One region of the Micromonospora sp. NPDC000089 genome, then DNA from elsewhere that is predicted to be linked to it. Evidence: riboswitches for the same ligand, from Rfam matches in the RefSeq annotation. Region 1 holds a riboswitch; the other holds the start of a gene.
The links. Region 1 has a riboswitch for cyclic di-AMP ahead of ACFY3U_RS07425 (NlpC/P60 family protein). Riboswitches for the same ligand answer to the same signal wherever they lie in the genome.
Positions count from the first base shown of each region.

Region 2: it holds a riboswitch for cyclic di-AMP, as region 1 does, so the genes downstream of both, ACFY3U_RS17720 (transglycosylase family protein) here and ACFY3U_RS07425 (NlpC/P60 family protein) in region 1, are expected to answer to the same signal.

Region 1 covers NZ_JBIAZT010000003.1:177,354-184,370, reverse strand. The annotation lists gene ACFY3U_RS07450 (hypothetical protein) at 118-1,239, opposite strand; tRNA gene ACFY3U_RS07445 (tRNA-Gly) at 1,903-1,976, opposite strand; gene ACFY3U_RS07440 (zinc metalloprotease) at 2,209-3,219, shown strand; gene ACFY3U_RS07435 (pyridoxamine 5'-phosphate oxidase family protein) at 3,305-3,865, opposite strand; gene dcd (dCTP deaminase) at 3,944-4,522, shown strand; gene ACFY3U_RS07425 (NlpC/P60 family protein) at 4,581-5,621, opposite strand; cyclic di-AMP (ydaO/yuaA leader) riboswitch at 5,635-5,771, opposite strand; gene ACFY3U_RS07420 (NlpC/P60 family protein) at 5,936-6,937, opposite strand.
Region 2 covers NZ_JBIAZT010000009.1:14,365-21,381, reverse strand. The annotation lists gene ACFY3U_RS17745 (LysR family transcriptional regulator) at 1-518, opposite strand, end outside; gene ACFY3U_RS17740 (dihydrodipicolinate synthase family protein) at 590-1,483, shown strand; gene ACFY3U_RS17735 (class I SAM-dependent DNA methyltransferase) at 1,495-2,160, shown strand; gene htpG (molecular chaperone HtpG) at 2,226-4,127, shown strand; gene ACFY3U_RS17725 (hypothetical protein) at 4,215-4,970, shown strand; cyclic di-AMP (ydaO/yuaA leader) riboswitch at 5,112-5,284, shown strand; gene ACFY3U_RS17720 (transglycosylase family protein) at 5,284-6,006, shown strand; gene nhaA (Na+/H+ antiporter NhaA) at 6,316-7,017, shown strand, end outside.

The sequences.
Region 1 (7,017 bases):
ATGTTTATGACTCTGGGTCATACCACCTTCAGATCGCCTGTTTCGCGGGCCCGACCGGCCCGATCCTGGACCGTCGAGGGACCCTGACCGGGGCTCGCGTCTGGGGCGGGGACCGCCTCAGCCGGTCACCCCGGGAACGGTCTGCCAGCCCTGGTATCCGTTGCTGAACTTCAAGTCCGGATCCGTCGCGCTGATCCTCTCCACCGAGAGCGTACGCAACTGCTGCGTCAGAGCGGACGACTGAATCCAACTCGTCTGATAGAGGTGCACCTCTCCGCCGGGCACCGTGACAGCCGTGGGACCCTCGCTGAACAAGTCGGAGAAGACACCTTGCCCGGGCACCTGCTTGAAACTGGTACGCCACTGGGCACTATAGAGGCTCTGGGGCGCGTTGGCCGCCTGGTAGTACATCTTGGGACTGAGTTCGTCGGTCAACGCGAAAACGGCCAACGTATTGTCGCCCGTCACCGCAAGAGCCGGGGTGGATCCGAAGGCAACCAGTCCCTCAAGGGCTTTCCAGCTCGGGTTCTCCCTGCCCACGAAGGACCCCACGTAAACTTTCCGGTCACTGCCCACGACCGCGAAGGCAGGAGCGCCCTTGAACTCCACGATAGCTGGGGTCGCTGAGTCGGGGGACATCGACGGCGTGCTCAATTCGGTCCAACCGCTCCACACGCCGGTGAGAGTGTTCAGATTCTGCCAGAGCACCTTACCGTCCTCGGCGGTGACGACGACGTACAGCTTTCCGGCCTTGCTCAGCATCACCCGCGGGCTGAAGGCCTCGAAGTTCATCGGAATCTGGACCCAGCCGTTGTTGAAGAACGGGGTGTTCCAATCCCAGCGACCCACCTGCATCCACAGACGCCCGGCAGAGTTGCCGCAGTCGTCGGTGACCACCACATAAGCCTGGAACAGGTCCCCGGCGACACCCGGTTTGGGTGTACAACCCAGAAAGCCGCCAGGAATCTCCTGCCAGTCCGACGTCCAGCTGGGCGTGCTGCCTCCCCCGCCGAAGGTGTACGCGTACCTCCGATTCACCGGGTTCTCGACCGTGCGGCCCGCCACCACCAGATCACTGCCGAACGCCAGAGCCGTAGCACCCACACTGGCGACGTGGTTGATGGTTCCGCTCGTCGCGGTCGTATCAATCGGCGCGGCGGGAGCCGCGGCGGGGAGAGTCACCAGTGAACCGAGCAGGCCGGTAAGAACGAAGGCGGACGCTACGCGGCCGCGTCGCATTCCTACTCGTACCCGGGCACCGACAGAAGCGGAGCGCCCCAGAAGCTGAGAGGCTTTCAATGTCTCGTCACCTGATCCTTTACTGCCCGTCCTAGCGGGCGAAACGGTAGGGGCCAGCCCCTCGGCCGCCACACGGTCCATGACGAACGACGGCAGGGAACGCCCAAGAGCCCAGATTTCACCTCGGCCGATCCTTGAACCGTCAACGCGGCGAGGCCGACAGGTGCCGGGGCTTGTCGACGGCCCGGCGTGGCCGGACTCGATGCGCGGTGGAAGACCGGTTCGCGCCGCGAGTCGCCAGCCCTGCCACGGGGAAGAGGGCTCATCAGCGACCGTGGTCCATTCTTCGCTCAAGGGGCGATCACCCGTGCAGTACGGCGCGCACAGCGAGCTCGGTTCCAGGGATGCGACGCGAATCTGGCCGGGTCGAGGCCATCCGTGGGCGGGCGTCGGAGCCGGGCCGGCTCGGTGCGAGATGACGCCGAGGCTGACCAGCGGCGGCCGCGAACGGTGTGGAAACCGACTCTGGCAGGAATCCGGACGAGGTGGCCGCGAGGGCACCGGCAAGGTGAAGAAGGCGGGGCGAAGGAAGGGCGCGGTTGCGGACCGCGGAAGGTCGAAGGCCCTGCCGAGGACTCTCGTCCTGGGCAGGGCCTTCGCGCGTGGAGCGGGTGACGGGAATCGAACCCGCACTGTCAGCTTGGGAAGCTGATGTTCTGCCATTGAACTACACCCGCAGGCGGCACCACTGTACCTGAGGTGACCACCCCCGCGCACGCAGGCACCCCGGCCGCCGACCCAGGGCGCAAGGTCATCGATGGATCACCGACCGTCACCAGCCGCGGGAAAAGTTTCCTGCCGGCAACATAGGGCCGTTCTCAAATCCGTCGATCGGTTGTAACGTCTGCCGCACGTTCCCGAACCCGGTGCGACACACCCCCTGTCGTGCCGGAAGAAAGAGGTGGGCCCATGGGACTCCGTCCCAACCTGCTGACCCGGCGTACCGCCGGTGTCGCGTCGACGACCCTCGCGCTGCTGCTCAGCACGGCCGCGGTCGGCGCCGTTCCCGCTGCTTCGGTCTCCGCCGCGCCCGCCGGGGCGCCCTCCTGCGGGTCGGCCGACGCCCCGTCGACCCATGCGGACGCCCGGGTCAAGAAGGGTGCCGTCGCCAAGCACGAACCCAACGAGCTGACCGCCGCCCAGGTCCGTGAGCGGGAGGCCGACCTGGCCTCGGTGCTGGGCCAGCGGCGGTCCGGCGTGCCGTCCAGCTTCCGCGCCGGCGCCGGCTCGGGCAGCACGCTGGCCAGCGTGACCGTCCCGGTCGTGGTGCACGTGATCCAGCGGGACTCCACCCGGGCCGGCGGCAACATCCCGGACTCGCTGGTCACCTCGCAGATCGACGTGCTCAACAAGGCCTACAGCGGTGCCACCGGCGGCGCCCCGACCGCGTTCAGCTTCCAGCTGCAGAAGGTCCACCACGTGACCAACGCGGCCTGGTACCCGATCGTGCAGGGCTCGAGCGCCGAGCGGAGCATGAAGTCCTCGCTGCGCGAGGGCGGCAAGAACACGCTCAACCTCTACCTCGGTGAGCTGAGCGACGGCCTGCTGGGCTGGGCGACCTTCCCGAAGCGCAGCCTGGACAGCATGGACGGCGTGGTCGCGCTGAACGAGTCGCTGCCGGGTGGCACCGCCACCAACTACAACCAGGGCGACACCGGCACCCACGAGATCGGCCACTGGCTGAACCTCTACCACACCTTCCAGGGCGGCTGCTCCGGCTCGGGCGACAGCGTCGGCGACACGCCGGCCGAGGCGTCGCCGGCGTACCAGTGCCCGACCGGGCGGGACACCTGCACCGCGACCGGCAAGGACCCGATCACCAACTTCATGGACTACACCTACGACTCGTGCATGTACCAGTTCACCCCTGGTCAGGCGAGCCGCATGATCACCGCATGGAACGCCTACCGCGCGGCCTGATCGCTCGAACGAACACCGGTGCCGGCCCCGTCTTCGCGACGGGGCCGGCACCGGCGTTTCTCGGGCCGCTTGCCGACGGCCGAGCTCAGGCGGCGGTGCGCCGGGTGTCGAAACCGTGCCGGCCGCGCCGGGACGGGCGTTGATCGGGCACGCCGACGCTTCCGGCGCGGTGCGTCGGGGAGTGTGGGTCGAGCCAGACCTGGACGGCTGGCCTGCCCCCCTCGGGGCTCCACGCCCCACCGTTCCCACGTCGGGTGAGCATCGCGGCCTCGACGTCGAACTCGAAGAGCCGCCAGTCGACCTGCGGCGCCGCGCGACCGATCTCGGCCACCCGGGCCACCCGGGCGGGGTCGACCACCAGCCGGGCACGACCGGCGACGTACGCCTCGTCGTCGCTCTCCTCCGGCGGGAAGGAGTGCAACGCGTAGCGCCCGTCGCGTTCGAGGTCGCGCCGCTTGGGCGAGTCGACGACGAAGCAGAACATCCCCTCGTCGGTGATCAGCGGACAGACCGGGTGCACCCGGGGCCCACCGTCGGCGCGGACGGTGGCCAGGTAACCGAAGCCGGGACCGTACTGCTGGAGGAGAAGGCGGATCCCGTCGGCGAGGCGGGGCTCGTCGGCGGCGAATGCGGACCAGGAAGCCATGCCGACATTCTATCGAACTGGTGTACGAACGCGCAGTCCGACACGCAGGTCAGCCGGCCCGCTCGATATGGTGTGCCGATGCTGCTCTCCGACCGGGACCTGGTCACCGAGATCGAGGCGGGAACGCTCGCCCTGGAGCCGTTCGAGCCGACCCTGGTGCAACCGTCCAGCATCGACGTACGCCTCGACCGGCTCTTCCGGGTGTTCAACAACCACCTCTACACGCACATCGACCCGGCGCAGCAGCAGGACGACCTGACCTCGGTCGTCGAGGTGCCCGAGGGCGAGCCGTTCGTGCTGCACCCGGGCGAGTTCGTGCTCGCCTCCACGTTGGAGGTGATCTCCCTCGGTGACCAGCTCGCCGGCCGGCTGGAGGGCAAGTCCAGCCTGGGCCGGCTGGGGCTGCTCACCCACTCGACCGCCGGCTTCATCGACCCCGGCTTCTCCGGGCACGTGACGCTGGAGCTGTCGAACGTGGCGAACCTGCCGATCACCCTCTGGCCGGGCATGAAGATCGGGCAGCTCTGCATCTTCCGGCTCTCGTCGCCGGCCGAGCACCCGTACGGCTCCGCCGTCTACGGGTCGCGCTACCAGGGGCAGCGCGGGCCGACGCCGAGCCGCTCCTGGCAGAACTGGCGCACCTGGCCGACCCGCTGACCGCGGGCCGCCGAGGGGCCGGCGCCCCCGCTGGTACGGCGGACGCCGGCCACCGCCGTCAGCCCGGTCGGCCGTAGCTGTTGACCTGGCCGTCGTCCACCCGCTTCATGGTGATCGGCTTGCCGGCCTGGGACGCGTGCACCACCCAGCCCCCGCCGACGTACATGCCGACGTGGTGGATGTCGCTGTAGTAGAAGACCAGGTCACCCGGGCGCAGGTCGGTCCGGCTCACCCGGGCGGTCACCGCCCGTTGCGCCCGGGCGTTGTGCGGCATGGAGACGCCCGCCTTCGCCCAGGCGGCCATGGTCAGGCCGGAGCAGTCGAAGTTGTCCGGCCCGGCGGCGCCCCAGACGTAGATCTTGCCGATCTGGGCACAGGCGAACTTCACCGCCACGCCGGCCGGGCCACCCGGATAGCCGGCCGGGCACGGGGCCGGCCGCAGCGGGCCGCCGCCGCCGTTGCCGTACACCGACAGCCGCAGCTTCTGCAGCTTGGCGATCTCGGCGTTGATCTGGTTCTTCTTCGCCGCCTGCTGCGCGTCGGTGCGGGCCAACTGGGCGACCATCTCGTCCAGCGGCGCCTTCTTGGCGACCAGCTCGTCGCGCAGCTCGACCACCGTGCGCACCTCGCGCTGCTGCCGGGACGCGAACCGGTCCAGCAGCTCCAGCTCGCCGACCAGCTCGCTCGGCGAGCGGCTACCCAGCAGGGCGTTGACCGTGGAGACCTGCTCGCCCTTGTACGCCTCCGCGGCCAGCCCGCCGACCTGGTTCATCGCCAGGTCGACCTTCAGCTGCAGGGGCTCGATCTGCCGGGCCAGCGCGGCGGCCTGCCGGCGCTTCACGGCCAGGTCCTGGCGGGTCGCGTTGTGCTGCTCGATGAGCGGCTCGAGGCGGTTCCAGTCCTGGTCGATCTGGTTCTCGATCTCGGCGACCGACGGCTGGGCGTGCGCCGCGGTGGCGCCGCCGGTCAGGACGACGGCGGCCCCGGCCAGCGCGGCCAGCGCGACGGTGCAGCGGGACCAGCGGGAACGCGGCGCAGCCGGGCGCCGGCCGACGAGTGTCGACCGGAGCGACGGTCGCCGCGGGGCATGGTGTGCCACCGGGCTTCGGTGCTCCTTCTTCCGCGACCGCCTACCGGGTTAGCTGACGGGTTCGGGCGGGAAGGGAGCGCCCTACCGCAGTGGCTGCGGATTCACCCCGGCGTACCTGGGTCCCCGGCTCGCCCGGAGGCGACTCGGCGGTGCCGGCCGTTACCGCCCGGGATGGACGGACCTCATGGCGGCCGACGAAGGACCAGAGTAGAGACGACCGTTATCGATCCGCAACCCGCCCTGCCGTGACGCTCCGTACTGATGGTTCTCAGATGGCGAAAGGGCCCCGGCTCTCGCCGGGGCCCACGCCATTGCCAGACGGGTCAGCTGACCCGGCGGAAGCCCGCGACGGGCATGTAGTCGATGTTGGTGACCTGAACCGGCTTACCGGTCCGCGGCGCGTGCACCATCTTGCCGTCGCCCAGGTAGAGGCCGACATGGTGCAGGTCGCTGAAGAAGAAGACCAGGTCGCCGGGGCGCGCCTCCGAGCGGGACACCGACTTGCCTTCGCCCCACTGCGCACCGGTGAAGTGGGTGAGGTAGATCCCCGCCGCCTTGTACGCGAACTGGGTCAGCCCGGAGCAGTCGAACGAGCTCGGCCCGGTGGCGCCCCACACGTACGGGTCACCGACCTGCGCGCAGGCCGTCCGGATGGCGGTACGCGCCGCGCTGCTCACCACGCCGTTGACCGTCGGGCAGCCGTCCACCTTGACGGTGGTCTTCGGCATCGCCGCCTGCAGCCGCTTGATCTCGGCGTTGATCTGCGTCTTCTTGGTCGCCAGCAGCTTCTCCTGGGCGGCCTGGTCGGCGATCAGCGCGTCGAGCTTCTGCTTCTCGCCGTCGTACTTGCGGCGGACCGCCAGCACGCCCTCGACGTCCTTGTGCTCCTTGGCGGCGAGGCGGTCCAGCATGGTCAGCTGCTCGGTGAGGGTGCTCGGCTTGGCGCTCACCAGCAGCGCGCCCAGCTCCTGCGAGGGGCCGGTCATGTAGTAGCGGGACGCCAGGTCGCCGACCCGGCTCATCGCCAGCTCGCTCTGCAGCGCCAGCGGCTCGATCTTCTTCTGCAGGTCCGCCGACTTCTTGCGGTTGACCTTCAGCTTGGCCCGGACCTCGTTGTACTGCTCGATGGTCGGCTCGAGCTGCTCCCACTGCTTGTCGATCGCCGCCTCGATCTCCTCCGGCGAGGGCGCGGCGTGCGCCGGCACGGCGAGCATCCCGGCGCCGACGGCAGCGGCCGCGACCAGGGTGAGCAGGCGGTGGACGACCCGGCGCAGGCCCGCCGGTCGAGCCGAACGCTGGCCCTGGGCGTGACGATGGGGGGGCATGGTTGCCACCGGTCATCGACTCCTTTGCAACCGACCGCCGGGCGCCTCGCAGAGGGGAAGACGGAGGCAGACGACCCACA
Region 2 (7,017 bases), on a different contig from region 1:
AGGAACACCGGCTCGTCGAGCAGCGGCTCGGAGTCCAGGGCCGGGTCCGGCAGGGTCGGCGCGATGTCGTAGTCGTGTGGCAACGCCACGTCGAGCCGGCGGTCGCGCAGCGCGTCGGGCATGTCGACCGGGTCCAGCTCGGTGACCATCAGGTCCAACCCCGGGTGGTCCCGGGTCAGCGCGACCAGCGCCGCCGGCAGCAGGGTGGGCACGGCGGTGGGGTACGCCCCGATCCGTACCGTGCCGGCCAACCCGGCCCGGGCGGCGGCCAGGGTGGCCTCGGCCGCCTCCAGCGCGGCGAGCACCACCTCCGTCTGCCGCACCAGCGCCTCGGCCGTCGGGGTGAGGCCGACCCGGCGGCCGGTGCGCTCCAGCAGGCGTACGCCGGCCTGCCGTTGCAGCGCGGTGAGCTGCTGGGAGACGGCGGACGCGGTGTAGGCGTGCGCCTCGGCGACCGCCGCGATGGTGCCCAGCCGGGCCAGGTCCCGCAGCAGACGCAGGCGACGGACGTCGAGCATAAGCTCAGCTTACGGTTCCCGTCAGCAACGTGAACTGGACCTGTCGCATCCGCCCGGGCCAGGGTGGAGGCATGACGCTGACCGGGCTCTTCGTACCGCTGATCACGCCCTTCGACGAGCGCGGCGCGGTGGCCACCGACGCCCTCGCGGCGCTCGCCCACCGCACCCTGGACGACGGGGCCACCGGCCTCGTCGCGCTCGGCACCACCGGCGAGCCGTCCACGCTCACCGCCGACGAGCGCCGCCGGGTGGCCGAGGTGGTCGCCACGGTGTGCCGGGAGCGGGCGGCGCCGCTGCTGGTCGGCGCGGACACCGCCGACGCGCTGCACGCCCTCGCCGGCCGGCCGGAGGTGACCGCGGCGCTCTGCCTGGTGCCGCCGTTCGTCCGGCCCGGCGAGGAGGGGGTGCTCGCCCACCTGACCCGGCTGGCCCAGCTCAGCCTCGTGCCCCTGGTGGCGTACCACGTGCCGTACCGGACCGGGCAGCCGCTCGCGGCCGGCGCGCTGCGCCGGCTGGCCGCGATCCCCGGCGTGATCGGGGTGAAGTACGCGACCGGAGCGGTCGACCCGGAGCTGGTCGCCCTGCTCGCCGACCCGCCGGCCGGCTTCGCGGTGCTCGGCGGCGACGACGTGGTCGTCTCGCCGGTGCTCGCGCTCGGCGGGCACGGCGCGATCGTGGCCTCGGCGCACCTGGCCACCGGGCCGTTCGCCCGGCTGGTCAGCCACTGGCGGGACGGCGACGCCGCCCGGGGCCGGCCGCTCGGGCACCGGCTGTCGGCGCTGTCCGCGGCGCTGTTCGCGGAGCCCAACCCCACCGTGGTCAAGGCGGTCCTGCACGCCCGCGGCCGGATCCCCACCCCGGCGGTACGGCTGCCGCTGCTCGCCGCCGACCCGGCGTCCACCCGGGCCGCGCTGGACGCGCTGACGGCCGTCGACGGGGCCACCGCCGAACCGTCCGGTCGGTAGGGTTCCCACCCGTGACCGACTTCCTCGCCGACACTCGCGCCGCGTACGACACCATGGCCGCCGAGTACGTGCGCCGGTTCGGTGGCGAGCTCACCAGCCGGGCCTGGGACCGGGCGATCCTCGCCGGCTTCGCCGAGACGGTGCTGACCGCCGGCGGCGGCCCGGTGCTCGATGTCGGCTGTGGCCCCGGCCGGATCGCCGGCCACCTGCGGGACCTCGGCCTGGACGTGGCCGGCCTGGACCTCTCCCCGGGCATGCTCACGCAGGCCCGCGCCGCGTACCCGGACCTGCGGTTCACCGAGGGCTCCATGCTCGACCTGGACGTCCCCGACGGCACGCTCGCCGGGCTGGTCGCCTGGTACTCGGTGATCCACGTCCCCGACGAGCTGCTGCCCCGGGTGTTCGCCGGCTTCCGCCGGGTGCTCGCCCCCGGCGGGCACCTGCTGCTGGCCTTCCAGGTCGGGGACGAGCCGGTGCACCGCACCGACGCCTGGGGCGAGCCGGTCTCGCTGGTCTTCCACCGCCGCCGCCCCGAGCGGGTCGCCGAGCTGCTGACCGCCGCCGGACTGGAGCCGCGCACGGTCACCTGGCGGGCGCCGGAGGAGCTGGCCGGCCGGCTCGAACCCACCCCGCAGGCGTACCTGACGGCCCGCCGGCCGGCCGACGACCGGGTGTGACGCCCCGGCCACGGGGCCTCGTATCCTGTCCCGCGGAATCGTCACGTACGCATGAGGAGGTCGGTGTGAGCGGTCGGACCGAGACATTGGAGTTCCAGGCGGAGACCCGTCAGCTGCTGCGGCTGATGGTGCACTCCATCTACTCGCACAAGGACGTCTTCCTCCGCGAGCTGATCTCCAACGCCTCCGACGCGCTGGACAAGCTGCGGCTGGAGTCGCTGGTCGACAAGGAGCTGGACGCCGACACCACGGACCTGCACATCGAGCTGGACGTCGACCCCGAGGCGCGCACGCTCACCGTGCGGGACAACGGCATCGGCATGTCCCGCGAGGACGTGGTCTCGCTGATCGGCACCATCGCCCGCTCCGGCACCGCCGAGCTGCTGCGCCGGCTCAAGGAGTCGAAGGAGGCGGCCAGCCAGGACCTGATCGGCCAGTTCGGCGTGGGCTTCTACTCGACGTTCATGGTGGCCGACCGGGTCACCCTGCTGACCCGCCGCGCCGGCCAGGCCGAGGGCACCCGCTGGGAGTCCACCGGCGAGGGCACCTACGTGATCGAGACCGTCGACGACGCCCCGCAGGGCACCGCGGTCACCGTGCACCTGAAGCCCGCCGACGACGAGGACAACCTCTTCGACTACACCGACCGGGCGAAGATCCGCGAGATCGTCAAGCGGTACTCCGACTTCATCGCCTGGCCGATCCGGACCACCGTCCCGGGCGCGGACGGCGCCGAGCCGACGGTCGAGACGCTCAACTCGATGAAGGCGCTCTGGGCCCGGCCCCGCGACGAGGTGGCGCAGGAGGAGTACCGCGACTTCTACCGGCACGTCGCGCACGACTGGACCGACCCGCTGGAGACCATCCACATGCGGGGCGAGGGCGTCTTCGAGTACGAGGCGCTGCTGTTCATCCCGTCGCACGCCCCCTTCGACCTCTACCAGGCCGACGGCCGACGCGGCGTGCAGCTCTACGTCAAGCGCGTCTTCGTGATGGACGACTGCGCCGCCCTGATGCCGAACTACCTGCGCTTCGTCAAGGGCGTGGTGGACGCGCACGACCTGTCGCTGAACATCTCCCGGGAGATCCTCCAGCAGGACCGGCAGATCCAGGTGGTCCGCCGCCGGCTGGTCCGCAAGGTGCTGACCACGGTCAAGGAGCTGCGCGCCACCGACGCCGAGCGGTACCGCACCTTCTGGTCGGAGTTCGGCCGGGTGCTCAAGGAGGGCCTGCTGGAGGACCCGGACAACACCGCGGCCATCCTCGACGTCGTCGCCGTGGCGTCCACTCAGGACGCGGACGAGCTGACCAGCCTCGCCGACTACGTGACCCGGATGAAGGACGGGCAGACCGAGATCTACTACGCCACCGGCGAGACCCGGGCCACCCTGGAGAACTCCCCGCACCTGGAGGCGTTCCGGGCCAAGGGGTACGAGGTGCTGCTGCTCACCGACCCGGTCGACGAGGTCTGGGTGGAGCGGGTCGGTGAGTTCGACGGCCGTCCGCTGCGGTCGATCGCCAAGGGCCAGGTCGACCTGGACACCGAGCAGGAGCGCACCGAGGCCGAGGCGGAGCGGGAGCAGCGCACCCAGGAGTACGCCGGTCTGCTCGCCTTCCTCCGCGAGGCGCTCGCCGACACCGTCCGGGAGGTCCGGCTGTCGTCCCGGCTGACCACCTCGCCGGCCTGCATCGTGGGTGACGCGCACGACCTCACCCCGACGCTGGAGAAGATGTACCGCGCGATGGGCCAGGAGCTCCCGCCGGTCAAGCGGATCCTCGAGCTGAACCCGACGCACCCGCTGGTAACCGGGCTGCGCGACGCGCAGCAGCGCGGCGACGACGCCCCGGCGATGACCGAGACCGCCGAGCTGCTGTACGGCATGGCGCTGCTCGCCGAGGGCGGCGACCTGCCCGACCCCGCTCGGTTCGCCCGGGTGCTCGCCGACCGTCTCGCCCGGACACTCTGACCGCGCGCCGCGGGGCCCCGGCCGGATGACGGGGTCCCGCGGCCGTGCGGGGCGGTGCGACCGGCGTACGACCGGCAGAATGCGGTCATGCGGGGGAGTGCGGCACGGCGGGCGATCGTCGGTGCGCTGTTGGCGTCGGGGCTGTTGCTGTCCGGATGTGCGGTCCATGAGGCGGCGCCGGGCGACGCGGAGCGGTTGGCCCGGCAGCAGGCACGCGACCGGCTGGACGAGCTGACCGCCGCTATCGACCGGGACCGTCCGTGGCAGGCCGACGAGTTCGGCCGGCTCGTCGCGGGGCGGGACCAGGTCGAGCTGGTGGCGCTCGACGGCACCACCCGGGGTGCGGGCGACGGCGTGTCCCTGGTGGTGCGCACGCACGGCGAGGCGACCACGAAAACCTGGGACGGCGCCGACGACGGCCACGCCGAGGTCGCGCTCTGTCATCGGCTCCGCTACCGGAGCGACGCCGTCGATCCGGTGACCGAGGTGGAGTGTCCGGCCGGCGCCCCGGTCACCCCGCGCCCCGCGGCCACCCTGCCGGCCGGCGTCGACGAGCGGCTGCGCCGCGAGCTGCCGACCGGTTCCGCCGCCACCGAGGCGTCGGTGGGCGCCCTGCTCGACCGGATGCGATTGGACCCCCGGGTACGCCGGGACGTGGCCACGCTCGACGGCCACATCGGCCTCGCCCTGCGCGCCGACCGGCGCGGCTCCTGCCTGCTGGCCAGAGTGGTGGGTGACCGGGTCGAGGTGTGGCGGCCGAGCGCCGTGCAGCTCCAACCGGGAGAGTTGAGCTGCTCGGCGGAGACGGCCGCGAGCGGTCAGGGGCAGCGTTCTCCGCATTGAGGCGGGCATTCTCCGCTCCTGTGGACGGTCCGCAACTCGGGGCGTCCGGTCGTCGCCTGACCGGGTGAAGAACTTCACAAGAGGTGGGCAAAGTGCAGAAACGGCTCCTAACGTCGATCCGGTCCGCCATCGCGGACACCACGGTCGGTAACGCCTAATCCATGCCGCCGGCCGCTGGACCTTGTCCCATGGGCATGGAGCGGGGGACCCAACGTTCCTCGGTGCACGTCACCTCGGGGTGAAGCCGCCAGTGGCGGCCGGGCTCCTCGGCCCGAACCCGACAGCTCACCTCGTCGGCGTGGAGGGATCACAGATGGCAACTCGATACATCGCCCGTCACCGACGGGTCAGCTCGCGCCGCGTCGCCGTCGGTACGCTCGCCGTCGGCGCGGCCACCGGGGTCGCCGCGGTGCTCGCGCCGGCCGCTCCGGCGAGCGCCGCCAGCGTCAACTGGGACGCGATCGCCCAGTGCGAGTCCGGCGGAAACTGGCACATCAACACCGGCAACGGCTTCTACGGCGGCCTGCAGTTCACCTCGGGCACCTGGGCCGGCTACGGCGGCAAGAAGTACGCCGCCCGCGCCGACCTGGCCAGCCGGGGCGAGCAGATCGCGATCGCCGAGAAGGTGCTCGACGGTCAGGGCATCGGCGCCTGGCCGGTGTGTGGCAAGAAGGGTGGCTCGACCAAGAGCTACTCGTCCGGCTCGGAGAAGTCCGCGCAGAAGTCCGAGCGTTCGGAGAAGTCGGAGCGCTCGCAGAAGTCGGAGCGGGCGCAGCGGTCGGAGCGGACGCACAGGTCCGAGCGGTCCGCGCGCACGGAGAAGGCCGAGCGCGTTTCCACGAAGTCGAGCCGAAGCGAGCGGCCCGCCGCCCCGGCGGCCAGCGGCGACTACCTGGTCCGCACCGGCGACACCCTGTCGGAGATCGCCGACGCGAAGAACGTCGCGGGCGGCTGGCAGGCGCTGTACGAGCGCAACAAGCGCATCGTCGGCGCCGACCCGGGCCTGATCTTCCCGGGTCAGCGGCTCAGCGTCTGACGCACCACACCCTCTCCCCGAGGGCCGCACCACCCTCTCCCCGAGGGCGCACCACGGCGACGCCCGGCCGGTCCACCGGCCGGGCGTCGCCCCGTCGGAGGGGCCGCCAGAATCCGGCAGGTGGCGGCGGGTCGGTGAGCGCCGGGGAGGGTTCCGCCGGGCCGGCGCGGGGTACTGCGGGACCAGGGGCAGGCCGTCGGTCGTACGAAGGTCGATGTGGTCGGCGTGACGGCGGATAGGGTTGGCCCTGGTGTGCCGGGAAGTCTGGTCGGCGATGGATGACGCGACCCCTGCCGACGAGGAGTTTCCGTGACCGACGCCGACCGGCGCCGTACCAGCCTGTTCGCCCGCCGCTCCTGGGGCGAGACCAGCCGCATCTCCGCCATCCTGCGCAAGGAGACCGTCGGCGGGGCGCTGCTGCTGGCCGGGGCGCTGCTCGCCCTTATCTGGTCGAATTCCCCCTGGTCCGGCGGTTACCAGTCGGTACGGGACCTGCGGGTGGGCCCCTCGGCGCTGCACCTGGACCTCACCCTGGCGACCTGGGCCGCCGACGGCCTGCTGGCGATCTTCTTCTTCGTCGCCGGGCTGGAGCTCAAGCGGGAGTTCGTCGCCGGGGACCTGCGCGATCCGCGTCGCGCGGCGGTGCCGGTGGCGGCCGCGATCGGCGGGGTGGTCGTACCGGCGGTGCTGTTCACCCTGATCGCGGCCGGCGCCGGCGGCGGGGCCGCGCGGGGGTGGGCGATCCCGACCGCCACCGACATCGCCTTCGCGCTGGCCGTGCTGGCGGTGATCGGGCGGTTCCTGCCCTCGGCGCTGCGGACCTTCCTGCTCACCCTGGCCGTGGTAGACGACCTGCTGGCCATCATGATCATCGCCGCCTTCTACACCTCCAGCCTGTCGGTCGGGCCACTGGTCGGCGCGCTGGTGCCACTGGCGATCTTCGGCTGGCTGGTGCAGCGGCGGGTCCGCTCGTGGTGGCTGCTGCTGCCGCTGGCCGGGGTCACCTGGGCG